Prosthecobacter dejongeii: one gene and its partner. The protein of the gene in region 2 interacts with the protein of the main gene of each other region in a pairwise test. Links are inferred from orthologs where the notes say so. Each region holds a gene or a part of one and is shown on either strand. Other genes may lie near its edges.

The links.
Region 1: the proteins of dnaB (region 2) and dnaA interact in binary tests that used the Escherichia coli proteins (3 or more experiments, as listed by UniProt). The link is inferred for Prosthecobacter dejongeii from one-to-one orthologs.

The regions. Positions count from the first base shown.
Region 1 is NZ_JACHIF010000002.1:574,393-580,187, forward strand. What follows is about bases 233-3,046. They hold dnaA (chromosomal replication initiator protein DnaA), read right to left. Parts: upstream 2,474-3,046; coding sequence 992-2,473; downstream 233-991. Other genes in these bases: HNQ64_RS07560 (prolyl oligopeptidase family serine peptidase), read right to left, coding at 233-929; HNQ64_RS07570 (hypothetical protein), read left to right, coding at 2,813-3,046. In the rest of the region: more of HNQ64_RS07560, read right to left, coding at 1-232; more of HNQ64_RS07570, read left to right, coding at 3,047-3,913; HNQ64_RS07575 (phytoene/squalene synthase family protein), read left to right, coding at 3,920-4,789; HNQ64_RS07580 (hypothetical protein), read left to right, coding at 4,924-5,795. UniProt on the Escherichia coli protein: Plays an essential in the initiation and regulation of chromosomal replication. Binds in an ATP-dependent fashion to the origin of replication (oriC) to initiate formation of the DNA replication initiation complex once per cell cycle.
Region 2 is NZ_JACHIF010000009.1:15,412-23,237, reverse strand. What follows is about bases 2,868-5,784. They hold dnaB (replicative DNA helicase), read left to right. Parts: upstream 2,868-3,516; coding sequence 3,517-5,052; downstream 5,053-5,784. Other genes in these bases: HNQ64_RS18315 (YwaF family protein), read right to left, coding at 5,725-5,784; HNQ64_RS18320 (hypothetical protein), read right to left, coding at 5,139-5,636; HNQ64_RS18330 (PVC-type heme-binding CxxCH protein), read right to left, coding at 2,868-3,370. Outside these bases: speA (biosynthetic arginine decarboxylase), read right to left, coding at 1-448; more of HNQ64_RS18330, read right to left, coding at 635-2,867; more of HNQ64_RS18315, read right to left, coding at 5,785-6,426; HNQ64_RS18310 (DUF3592 domain-containing protein), read left to right, coding at 6,647-7,826. UniProt on the Escherichia coli protein: The main replicative DNA helicase, it participates in initiation and elongation during chromosome replication. Travels ahead of the DNA replisome, separating dsDNA into templates for DNA synthesis.

The DNA of each region.
Region 1 (5,795 bases), on a different replicon or contig from region 2:
GCACCGCCCGATACAAGAAAGGGCCGCGGGGCCATGAGGGCCTGGAATTCAATGAGGTCGTGGCCTTTTTCGATGAGTGCCTTGTAGGCACCGGTGCGCGGGCTGTCTGGGCGGATGAGTCCGGTCTTACGCGTCAGCGTGGGATCTAGTCCCAGATACCAAGGTTCCTGGTAGTTGATGCTCTGGCGGGTTTCATCAAAAACGATGCCGGGATCTGACCACACGCCGCAGGCATACCTGTCCCACAGGCAGGCACCAAACATGGCCCACTTGCCGCCATAAGAGTGGCCCATGATGCCGATGCGTTTGGCATCCACTTCGGGCCTTTGTGAAAGAGCGGTCCAGGCATTGGCGGAGACATAGCCCAGGTAACTTAGCGGTTGGCATTTCGCCCCGGCTGTGAGCACAGGCTTGCGGGCATCCCCCCCAGGAGAGCCGATAGAAAGTGTCACAAACCCGCGCTTGGTGAGTTGGTAGGCAAAGTCACGCAGAGGCTTGTCTGAATAGCCGATGCTGGTCTCAGGATCATAAAAAGGCACAAAGACGGCGGGGAAGGGGCCTTTACCATCGGGGATAAGAAGATACCCTTCACCGGTCTGCTGCGTAGCGATCTGTAAGCGGATGCGGTGCTGGGTAAAGTTGTCGCGATGTTGGCTCTCCAGGATGTCGAGCTGAGGCTTTTCGACGAGCGGTGGCCATTCGCCCATGAGGCCGTGCCAAGTGGTAAGAATCTCCTGGCGGCGCTGGACCCAATCCGCAGTTGTTTTCACCTCACGGCCATCTTTGAATTTCAGTGGGCTGGCATAGTCGCCATAGACACCAGCGAACTCAGCCGGAGGCTGGAAGCTGGGGGCGATGGATTCCCACAAGGGATCAGCGGCATGACCGAGGGCGGTTATGAAAAGGGCGAGGAGACAAACGCGAGGCATGCAGACTCATACGCATCCCTTCGCCCAAATTCTGGTCAGATTAGGATCTGTTTAAATACGGATCATGCCTCCAGCAGCTTGGAGCTGAGGCGGTCCACCATGGCACGGAAGTCATGGGTTTCACTCATGCGCTGGGTGATGACTTTACAGGCATGGATGACGGTGCCGTGGTCGCGACCGCCGAACTCTTCGCCGATCTGGATGAGGGGCAGTTTCACCATGTGACGGGTGAGGTACATGGCCACTTGGCGGGCTTCGGCGATGTTCTTGGGGCGGCGAGGGCCGGTGAGGTCACTGACGCGAAGGTCATACTGATTAGCCACGGCGCGCTGCACGCGGTCCACAGTGATGGACTTGGTGGGTTCCTCATCGATGACGTCGTGCAGGAAGGCGGCTAGTGCGGCTTCGTTCTGCATCACGCCTTCGAGGGAAAAGTGGGCGGCCACACGCATGAGGGCACCTTCCAGCTTGCGGACGTTGGTGCGTACGCGCTGGGCGATGAACTCGAGGATCCAGGGGTCAAGCTGGACATTGAAATCGCTCATCTTGCGGCGCAGGATGGCCACGCGGGTTTCGAAGTCCGGCGTCTGGATCTGGGTGGTGAGACCCCATTCGAAACGGGAGACAAGGCGGCTTTCTAGGTTCTTGATGTCGCTCGGTGGACGGTCGCTGGCGAGGACGATCTGCTTGGCGTTGTTGAAGAGCTCATTGAACGTGTGGAAGAACTCCTCCTGGGTGCTGTCTTTGCCTTCAAAAAAGTGGACATCGTCAATCAGCAGCACATCCACCTTGCGGTACTTCTGGCGGAACTGCGTGAAGCTCTGCTTTTTGATGGCCTCGACGAACTCGTTGGTGAATTGCTCGGAGGTCACATAGCGGACGATGGCCTTTTTTTTGCGCATCAGCACTTCCTGGCCGATGGCTTGCATGAGGTGGGTCTTGCCCAGACCAGTCGCACCGTAGAAGAAGAGGGGATTGTAAATGCGGCCTGGCTTTTCTGCCACGGCACGTGCGACTGCGGCGGAGTAGCTACAGTTGGACCCAACAACAAAGTTATCGAAATTAAACTTCAGGTTCAGCCCCGCTTCGGCAAAGGAGCGCGTGCCATTGGCCTCAGCAGTGACATGAGGGCTGGCTAGCGGACGGTCTGAATCAGCACGAGTGTTGATAACGCGTGCTGCCTTTAACTCCTGCTTGGCTGTGGCGGGGAAGATGGGCTGCAATTCGTTGGCAATGCTGTATTCGATACGCGCAGCGGTGCCTAGCACTTCAGCCGCTGCATCGGCCAAGATGCCCGCGAAGTTACTTTCGATCCAAAGTTGATGGATCGGGTTCGGCACATTGACGATGAAACGATGACCATCGGCAATGCGCGCCGTGGTTCCTGAAAAACAGCGCTGAAAGTTATCGTGGCCCAGTTTCTTCAGCAAGATGCCACAGATTTGATCCCAAGCGGTCGGCTGGAGATGGAAGAGGTCTTGTCCTTCAGGGCCTTCAGTTGAGATGGAGAGGGGATTGGGGCTGTCTTCATGATCGGTCTCCATAAGGGATGTAGCTGCGGGTCGGGAAGGTTCGGGAAGGGACAAACGCGGCGCTGATTCGGGAGGGAATGCAGCGCCGCGTTTTGTTTTTAAAATCTGCACCTGTGTATGTCGAAAGTGACACGATTCACAAGCAAATCTTGAGCTAATTTTTAAAGTTTTTGGGTTCTGGGGGCGGCTTCATCAAAAAATATCAAGGCCACTCCTTAAGCATCTCTGTATAACCCGTGAATAAGCTGTGAAAACACTGTGAGTAGTTGTGTGCAACCCACTCTTGGCACGCTTCATGAAACCGCTCCTTGGCAGAGGCCTTTCTTTGCAGCAGGGATACAGCCCTCGCCCATGACGGATCCCACTCACACCCTTTGGCTTCAGACCTTTTTGGTCCTGATGGTACTGGGGGCAGGGCTGATGCTTCATCTAAAGTGGCATCCGCTGCGTGAGGAATTTTCAGAAGCCTGGGACATGTTGCAATCCCTGCGTTGGATCGTGCCCATGATGGCGGCCTTGCTGCTTCTTTCAGGTGAAATCGGGCCATGGGGTATTTCGCTGAGAGATGCCGGAGCAAACGGTCACACTGCTTGGGCCTACCTGCTCATCCAGCTACCTGTGGCTGCGCAGGAGATGGCAGCTTTCATGCATGGTTTCTTCCCTCCCTGGCCGATGGCTCTGGCGGTACCGTTTTTGCTGACGTTGCTGATGTGGCGAGTGAAGAAGTTCCCTTACCGCTACGATTCACGGCGCAAGCGCCCTGCGGTATTTTGGGCTCTTATCATCGCAGCTCTTTCGGCCTGGGGCTGGTTGGCGCTAGAGATCAGCAGTGGACTGCGTTTGATGCCTGAATGGTTGGAGACTCTGCGGGTGACTTTTCGCTGGCTGGCAGAGGCTTGCATGATGGCAGGCTTGCAGATTTACATGATGCGTCTGGTTATTGGCTGGGAGGAGCCCACTGAGCCCGAGGATGAAAAAGACCTATGGCTAGCACTCGAGCACACACTGGCTCGCTGGAAAGGGGTGGTCGTTTTGGTGGCGCTGGATCTTTTATGGCTCCTTGCCTGGCGGAGCCTGGGTTCAGGAAGCACGGATTGGTCCCTCTGGGTCATGGTGGAATCTTCGCTTTTATTTGCTGCCGTGCCTGTCGTGGTGGCTAGACTGCGGGCACCGCTGCATGTGATGCTGGAGGTGACGGCCCATGTCTTCATGAAGACTTTGTGGCCACTGTTGGGTTATGCGGTCAGTGCCACGGCGCTATTAATGTGGGCGCATTTTGCTCTTCGTGGGGTGGCTTCTTGGTTTCCTGAAGGGGCTCTTGGTCAGGGAATGATTCGCATCTTGTCTGCTTTGGTGCTTGCGACTGTGCGCAGTTGGCTATTTCTAGCCTTTGTGCTCACTCTTCTCCGTCATGGTTTAAAAGCTGCCTCCTCACATGGGCAGGCGAATTGATGTGTCATGACTGATCCCAACCTTTCCTCATCTGAAATCGCCAAACGGGCGAAGTCGAATCTGGCTATGGCCCTGGGCTGCTTGCCTGAGGAACGCAGGCGGGACATGATCTCCTTTTATGCGTTCTGCCGCGTGGTGGATGACATCGCGGATAGCACCGTCCTGAGCGAAGAAGAAAAGGAAAAGGAGCTGGCCCACTGGCGGCGCTGTGTGAGTGAAGGCCAGGCCCCTGGACATCCTGTGCTGGATGAAGTGGTGCCGCTGCCTCGCAAATATGGATTCCCTCGAGCTTGGCTGGCGGAGATCGTGGATGGAGTCGCCAGTGACATCCTCCATGTGCGCTATGAGACGTATGAGGAGCTCTTGGCTTACTGCTACAAAGTGGCCTCAGTGGTCGGGCTGGTGAGTGCTGAAATCTTTGGCAGCACACATCCACAATCCCGTGAGTATGCGGTGCAATTGGGCTATGCCCTCCAACTGACCAACATCATTCGCGATGTCGGCCAGGATGCTCGTGAGACGGGCCGCATCTATTTGCCCCTTGAGGACCTCAAACGTTTTGGTCTGACGGAGATAGACATTCTCCATGAGCGTCATGATTCCCGCTTCATTCAGCTCATGGACTTCGAATACAAGCGCGCACGTGAGATGTATGATGCGGCTGCTAAGCTGCTTCCCACGGTGGATCGCGATGCGCTTTTGCCTGCGCGCATGATGGGGCAGGTGTATTTTGAAATCTTAGAGAAGTTGCATCGCGAGCGATACCCCGTTTTTGAAAAACGCTGTCGTCTCCACCCTCTGCGTAAAATCTGGATTCTATTGACCTTCATGGGTCGCTCTTGGTTGGCACGCTGGCGGAGAAAAGGAACAGCTTGATCTGAACAATTCAGACGACGCTCCCGTCAGATGGCATGAAGGCATTTATTTTGCCCGAGGGCGGCTCATTTGGCCGTTGCTCGGGTTCAAAGAAACGCCTTGATCCAGATAAAATTTAAGAAACCTTAACCGATATGAATACACGCCTCCTCCCTGAGCATGGAAAAGGCTCGCTTTGGCGAGTGCTCGCACTGTCCTTTATGGCGGCGTCGGCTCATGCTCAGCAGCCCTCAGGCTACAGCTATCCCCCCCCTCCTGGGTATGGGGCTCAGCCGCAGTATTCAGCCCCGCAGTATCCTGCTCAGGCGCCTGCCTATCCGCAGCAGGGTTATCCTCAGCAAGGCTATTCGCAGGCACCCGCTTACCCTCAGGCCCAGGGATATGCACAGCCAGGTTACCAGACCGAGTATGTGAGCCCGATGCAGTTCCTGCCCACTTTTGGTCGCAAATTTGGCGATATGTTCCGCCGTGTGTTTTATGGCGATTCACCGCCGGAAGGGTACGCCACGCAGGCGCCGCAGAGTTACCCACAGCAGGCCTATCCCCCACAGGGCTATGCTCAGCGGGGACGCAGCCTGGATAGCGCCCCCCCATCTTATCAGAGTCAGTATAGCCAACCCCAGCCAGGCTATGCCACACCACCGCCACGGTACCAGGAGCAGCCTCGTTACCAACAGCCCCCTGCACCTCAGCCGGGTGTGCCGCAGTATCAGACACCTCCCGCTCCCCCACGTCAGACCACTCAGCCAGCCCCTCAGTCAAATGGCCGCATGGGCAGCGCCCCACCTCCGCGCACTTCATTAAAGTCAAAATCCACCCAAACGCCGGCAAAGAAATACACGCCGCCGACCATGTCGCAAAAGCCCAAACGCACTGTCGAAGAAATGCCGCCTCCTGTGGTGGAAAAAAAACAGAGTGTGGGTGAAGCAGAGAAAGAATACTACCCTCTTCCTGGTGCTAAGCCGAAGACAGAGACAGCCAAATCTTCTCCCCCAAGCAAACCAAC
Region 2 (7,826 bases):
CTTCAGGATCGTGCATGTAGGCCAGGGCTGCGATGAGCTCTGGCTTGCTGCCGGCTTCGAGTCCGTAGTGATACTTGCGACCGTAGCGTGTGATCTCTTCGATGACTTCCTGCTGCTGGTTCACCTTGATGGGATAAACACCGCGATACAGGCCCTGGTACTTGGCTTCCTTGATGGCGGAGTGAAAACCTTCATTGAGTTCGTCAATGCGCCAGCGCAGCAGATCGCCAAAGCGGATCAGCACCGGGAGCTGGGTGCCGCGTTCGCGCAGGCCCTTGACGATTTCAGACAAAGAAACCGGCTTCGGTTTCTTGCCATCCTTTAAGTTAACGACGACTTCGCCTTTGGGAGAGACATCGAAGTAACCATGACCCCATTCACGAATGCCGTAAAGGTCGGCGCTGTCGTTGATGGTCCAAGGGGCGGTTTTAGGGGGGCGGCGTTCCATGTAAGTCTGAGCGCGCGATTATGGGGGCAATCTGACGGATGAAAAGTGAAACTCTTGGGGGAATGGGAATCCTTTCTGCCTTCTGGAGGTGCAGGCGCTGCCTGAATCAACGTCTGTAGAAATGAAAACGGGTGAGAAATGCGGCCTCTAAGACTGCGATTTCCCACCCGTTGGAGCTGTGATTAACTACTCCGCCTGGCGCATGTAGGCGACGATGTCGGCCACGTCCTGGGCGGTGAGGCCGAGCTGGGTGCCGCTGAGCATGAGGGAGCGGTCCATTTTCTTTTTGCTGGCGATGCGGCTTTTCGGTACAAACTGCGTCTGGCCTCCCATGCTGCGGACGATGAGCACATCGCCTTCGGTCAGGACCATACCGTGGATTTTGATGCCGTCCTTGGTGACAATCTCCACACCGTCAAAGCCGTGGGCGATGTCTTTGCTGGGCTCCAGAATGGCCTGGGCGATGATGTCGGTCGGCTGGCTAAGACCCCATCCCTGCAAGCTGGGGCCGAATTCGACGCCCTGGTGGTTGATCTGGTGGCACATCACGCAGCGGACGACGAGGGAGGAGCCGTTTTTGGCATTGCCCTTAAGTTTCGTCACATCTTCAAGTTTCACGAGGCTAGGGGTAGCTGGGGGAATCTCGATGGTGACGAGCTTGGCGGCTTCAGGATCGAAGATGCCCTGGGCTTTGAGTTCGCCTGCGATGTTGTAGTCTTTCCAGTCGTTGGTGCTGCGGTTGATCAGCCACCACATGGCATCACCATGGATGGGAGATTCTTTGTCCTTCGCCACGGCCAGCATGGCCTGGGCGGCACTGGCATCCTGGGTGAAGGCGAGGGTGTCGAGAGCGAGCTTGCGCTGCTGGGGGCTGAGCTTGGCAGAAACGGCACGGGCCTTCACGGATTCAACGGCGGCAGCGGGGTGCAGACGCCAGGTTGCCTGGGCGAAGGCATCCGTCCATTCTTCGGCTGGGGTGCCATTGCTGGCTTTTTTCAGGGCGGCCCACACTTCGGCTTCCTTGCCCGTGCAGCCGATACCCCAGGCTTCCAGGTAGGAGCGGTCTTTGCCGCTGTAACGCTTGGCCAGTTCCACCAGGATATTGCCACTCTGAGCAAACGGCACATCGCGCATGGCGACGGAGACTTCGCGACGGACGGCGGCAGAGCCATCGGCTGCCATGCTGTTGAAAAGATCCATCAGATCTCCACCAGCGGCACGGAGTGCGCGGAGGGCAACGAGGCGCTTGTTTTCGTCATCGGACTCCAACCAGGGGCGGATGCGCAGGCTAGCGTTTTCACCCATTTGGGCCAGCAGCCAAATGGCACGGGCTGCGAGATAGGGGTTCTTATCTTCAGCCAAGGCTGCGACGGCGGCTACGGCCTTGTCTCCCTGTTCCTTGAGCTTCACAAAACCGGTGTGGCGGACGTTGTTAGCCGGGGATTTCAGCGCAGCGATCTGTCCTTCGATACTGTCGAAGTTGATCTTCGCGGTCTGGGGTTTGCTGCCTTTCGGCGCGATGCGGTAGATGGTGCCGCTGCAGGTTTCGTCCGTGTCCTGGTGACCGCCGGTGCGTTTGTCGAACCAGTCGCTCACGTAGATAGCACCGTCTGCGCCGACACAGACATCGCTGGGGCGGAAGAGGGTGTGGCTTTCGTCAGACATGTTGTCCTTGCCGCCGACGAAATCACTGCCTTTGAAGACGCCCGTAGTGTTCGTGGTGCAGAAGTCAAAACGCTCCAGTTTGAAGCCTGCGCCATCGGGTTTCGGCAGGTAACCAAAGACCACATTGCGGCCGGTTTCGCAGCTCAGCAGCAGGCCCTTCCATTTGTCGCCCAGGGCACCGTTTTCATAAAAACACATGCCGGTAGGGGCACCGCCGCCATAGACATCGCCCGCAGGGATGCTGCCGGGATCATCTTGACGCCATTCGGCCACGGGAATGGTCTGGCCGGGGCGTTTGTCGGCACGCCACTGGCGCTTGCCATCGGGGGAGAAGAAACCAAAACTGCCGCCTTCGATGAGGTGACTGACGCGGCAGGCCGGTGGATCGTCATTATCATTCAGGAACATATCCCCGAAGGAGTTGCGCACGCCTTCGTAGCTGTTGCGGTAGTTGTAACCCAGGATACGGGCATTGTGGCCGCTGGGATCAATGCTGGCGGTGAAGCCCCCGGCATACACGTGACCGTCGTCGCTCTTTTGGCCGACATACGAGTTGTTTAGATAACCGCTGCCGATGCGGAAGGTATTGCCGCTTTTGTCGCTGAACTGGGCGCCACAGTTACCGTTGCTAAAGTACCAACGGCCATCGGGCCCGGCATAGACGGAGTGCAGGCTGTGATCATGCTGGGCCTGCTCAAAGCCACTCAGAAGAACTTCCCGTTTGTCCACCGTGGGATCAAATTTCAGGTCCCGGTTCACGTCGGTATAGACGATCATGTTCGGGGTATTGGAGACGACGATGACGTTGTCAAACACGGCCACGCCCAGGGGGCACTCCAGCTCTTTCTCACGCACAAAGACGTGGGACTCATCGGCCTTGCCATCGCCATTGGTGTCTTGCAGCACGCGGATGGCATCCCCCTCACGGCTGCGGCCACTGTGGCGGCGGTAATTCACACCTTCAGCTACCCAGATGCGGCCTGCGTGGTCCACGTCCATATTGGCCGGGTTAAAAAGCATCGGCGAGGTGGCCCACACGGAGATCTCCAGGCCCTCGGGCACTTTGAACATGCTGGTATCCAGGTGTTGAGGAGTCACCTTGGCAGGATCAAAGGCGGGCGTATCGGCACTCGGCGTGAAGGCCGGTTTAGCCGCGACGAATTCCTTTTCTTTCTTGGCAGGCTTGTCGGGCTTGGCTGCTAAGACGCTCGCCGTCAGTCCGGCGAGGAGGGCAAGGGCAGTGGATGGTCGGAGCATGGGGGCGTAGGGAACGGGAAAAAGAATCTGCATCTTACGCAGAGTGATACCTTCGTGACCAGTCAGGAGTTTTTCACAAATCGAAGAAAGTTATACACAGCTGCTGTGATTGCATTGCCCACACCTTTCTCCATGGTTGCGGGGACATGGCAGAATCCGTTTCCAACCTTGTCCAGGCCGCCGCAGCTCCAGGAGAAATCCCTGATAAAGCTGCCGCCAAACCGCAGGCCAATCCCTTTGGTCGCAAGCGCAATGAGATCCCGACGGCTGAGGAACTGCTGGCGAACATCAACCGTGCGCTGCCTTTCAGTGATGAGGCTGAAAAGGGGGTTATCTCCAGCCTGTTGCAGGACCCGAACGAGCGGCTGAGCGAAAGCCGTGTTACCTTACCTGCCGCTGCTTTTTATCACGAAGCGAACCGCACGGTTTATGAAATGCTCTTGTCCTTCTATGACAAGAACCTGCCGGTGGATCCGGTGATGGTGACGAACGCCCTGCGCGACCAGGGGCTGCTGGACCGCGTGGGTGGCCCGGCGATGATCACGGAGTTGTTTAGCTTTGTGCCAGTGCCTTCGCACTACAGCTACTACAAAAAGATCGTACAGGACAAGCACGTGCTGCGTCAGATGATCCATGCCTGCTCCCTCAATATTGAGGCGTCTTATGAGCATGGGAAAAATGACCTGGAGGCAGACATCAACACCCTCATTGACCACAGTGAGCAGCGGGTGCTGGCCGTGCGTGAAGCCACCAATGGCAAGAGCGACGGCGTAAAGTCTCTGTCCGCTCATGTGGCGGAGGCGATCGACTCCATTCAATACATGCTAGAGCACCCAGGACAGTTGCGCGGGCTTTCCACTGGCTACAGCAAGCTGGACCAGATGAGCAGCGGCCTGCAAGGGGGAGAAATGTTCGTTATCGCAGCCCGTCCTTCCATGGGTAAGACCTCCCTGGCCATGAACCTGGTGGAACATGTGGCGGTGGACTGTGACAAGGCCTGCGCAGTTTTCAGTCTGGAAATGAGTGCGACCATGCTGGTGCGTCGTCTCCTGGTCTCCCGTGCACAGCTTTCCATGCAGGATCTCTCGCGGGGTCTTATGTCTCGCGCACAAATGGATGCACTGACCAAGGCGACTCGTGAACTGCAGAAGGCCAACATCTTAATTGATGACACGCCCGGTCTGGATGTGCTGGAAATGCGCGCGAAGGCACGCCGCATGAAGAAGCAGCACAACATCCAGATGATCATGATTGACTATCTACAGCTCATGACTTCGAGCAGCCGACGAGCTCAGGATAACCGCCAGATCGAAATTGCCGAAATCTCCGCCGGGATCAAAGGCATCGCCAAAGAGCTGAATGTTCCCATCATCGTCTTGGCCCAGCTCAACCGTGCGGTAGAGTCCCGTAAAGGGCAGCGCCCAGTGCTTTCAGACCTTCGTGAGTCCGGCTCCATCGAGCAGGATGCCGACATGGTGGGCCTGCTCAGTCGTGAAGACTATGCCGGGGGCAAGATGGAAGTGGGCACCGAGGAAGAGGAGGAGCGTAAAAAAGGCCAGGCCGTGCTGATTCTGGCCAAAAACCGTAACGGTCCTACGGATGATGTTCCTCTGCGATTCATTGACTACGCTATGCGCTTCGTGGAGCGTTTCCCTGAAGAGAATGAGGCAGAGTCTCCGTAGAGAGAGGCTCGATTGGGTAGATCCAACGAGGCATAAAAAAACGGCCCTTCAGGACTGAAGGGCCGTGATGATTAACACAGAAGCGGTTAGGCCAGTTTGATGGCTTCGGTCTTCTCCATGGCAGCCGTTAGGCCAGCCCAGCCTTCGGTGCGCTGAAGCTGGAACATGTGAAGATAAAGGGCCACCTGCTGCGGTGGGTAAACGGCCAGGAGAGCATGGATGCCTTCGGTGGCTTTTTCCTCGGAGATTTCTTCCGGCAGTTCATCCACTTGGCCTTTGCCATCGTGCTGGATGCCAACGGCATCCAGGAAGGTGATGAGCATGGCGCCCTGGGACTTCAGCAGCCAGATTTGCAGGATCTGCTCGGCGACTGGGTCGTTGGTCTTCATGTAGAGCTGGCTCAGCAGCCACTCGGCCTGCTGGGCGCGGGATTTTTCCAGGATGAACTGAGGGCGCAGCTTGCGGGCCTGAGTCAGGGACTGGATGACGGCACGGTAGGCCGGGCGCTCGTCGGATTGCAGATAGGTGAGGATCTGCTGGCGGAGTTCGGGTCCGATGGCCTGGAGGATTTGTTGGGCTTTCATGCGCCTGGGTTCAGATAAGGGGTTGGAATTGGGCGTGGTTGCTACCACGCTGGCCGGGGGGAGGCAACAGGCAATGTCACGCCCTAGGTCACGCAATTTTTTTTGCTCTCAGCTTCCGGGTTACAAAAAAGGGTGCGTAAAGGAGGCTGTAAAAAACCGCACACAATAGTACGAGGCTGCCGATGTACCACGGCCAGGGGCCGAGCACATCCATCAGGCTCGCCTGTTCTGGCTTGTGGCATAGAAAAGCAAAATTACTGTTTAAGGTCGCATTGATCACGCCCACGATGAGCGCATAAAACAAGGTGAGGCCAACCATGCGGGGCACTGCCCAAGCACGAGGGGAGCAGCGCAGGGATGTGACCATGTGCAATGCTGTGACTACCACGCCGCCGTGTAAGAAAAAGAAAACGATGAATCGAGGTTCGGGAAAATCCACTTTGAGATTGGGCGTGATGAGGCCCTGCAAGGTGCCTGCAAGGCCAAAGAAATACACGATTTCGGCGGCTAATCGGTTGTGAGTGAGAAGGGCAATGCCACCAGCAATGCCGGCGACATCACAGAAATGCAAAGGTAGTCCGGTATCCCAAAGCAGAGTCCCGGCCTGCCAGTGGAAATAGGCAGTCCCAGGCCAATTCAGTAGCAGGAGGATGCCCAGGAGACGTTCAGCCAATGTGGCGCTAGGTGGGTGAAATCGCCGCAGGCAGGTCAATACAATGAGGGCCACTAGGCAAAGACCGAGAACGGTGAGATGGCTGGGGCCAAAAGCATGAAAAGCAGGGGGAGGCATGCGCAGGAAAGGGGAATACAGAGCAGGGTGTAAACCACAGTTGGGAATTCGTCGAGGTCATCATCTCCTCGGTATGAGTCCTCTCTCTGAGAACGGTGCCCTTTGATCGGAGTGGAAGAAGAGTCGAAAATTACAATCGCCATTCTTTCCCCATCTCCAATAACATCACCCACTTAACAGGAGAAGGCTGACCACCTTCAGATTTCATCTTCATCTCCCTATGGCCTTACGTCCCAAAGCTGCTGGCAATGCCTTCCTGATGTTTCTGGGGCTGCCTTTCATTTTGGCGGGCCTGGCAGTGGGGGTTTTTTATGGGGGTATGTTGTGGGACTGGTACCAGGCCCGGGCGTGGGTGGAGGTGCCTTGTATTCTAGAAAGCAGTACTTTGCGTGATCACATGGAGCGGCGCAGCTCGGGCTCCACCCGTGACACGCTGATGAACGAAGCGGTGGCCAGCTACCGCTACACATATTTGAATCGCCAGTATCAAGGGGATCGAGTCTCCTTCAGCCTGGGGGCTGATAACTTTGGCGATTTCCAAGAGCGTGTCTCCAATGTGCTCATGGAAGCGCGCAATTCAGGCGGTGCTTTTCGTTGCTTTGTGAGTGTGGTGCGGCCTGAGGAGTCTGTGCTGTTTCGTGAAGCTCGGTGGACGCTGTTGCTTTTTACCAGCGTGTTTCCGCTGCTGTTCCCTCTGGTGGGGGCAAACTTTTTTTGGACGGGACTGAAAGCGAGGAGAGAGCGTGCCCGCCTGCATGGACTGCAGAGCCGATATCCTGGCCAACCCTGGCGGTGGAAACCGGAGTGGGCGGAGGACTGGATCCAGCCCCAAAATCGTTCGTTGCCCTGGGTGTGGACTGCGGTCACGGGATGGATGTTTTTAGTCTGGGGGCCAATGCTGTATGCACTGATGGTGGACAGTGATGTGACGTGGGCAAATCCAGTGAGCCTGATCGGTTGTCTTCCGGCAATCCCCCTGGGCGTGTGTGGCGTGCTGACACTGCGCACCTGGTGGCAGCATGAGAGGCCAGTGCCTCAGGTGCATGTGGAGCCTCTGCCGATTCTGACGGGCGGCCCACTTTTTGCCGAAGTGGCTTTGCCTTTGAAGGAGAGGAACCTACCCTTACAAAGCGTGCTGGAGGCGCAGCTTTCCTGTTATAAAGAATCGAAGGTGTGGGACCACCGGAGAAACACAAGCATACAGCGGGAGCTTCGCTGGAAGGATACACAAAGCGTGCAGATGCTCTCCGCTATCCATGAGGAACGGGGCTCTCGCGTGACCGTGGCATTTGATATTCCGGCTTCCATCCCCGCTGAGGACCAGCAGCCGATCGGCACCGCAGAGTTTGATTTTGTCTCCTGGGTCTGGGAATTGGAATTGAACTGGGATGGGCAAAAAT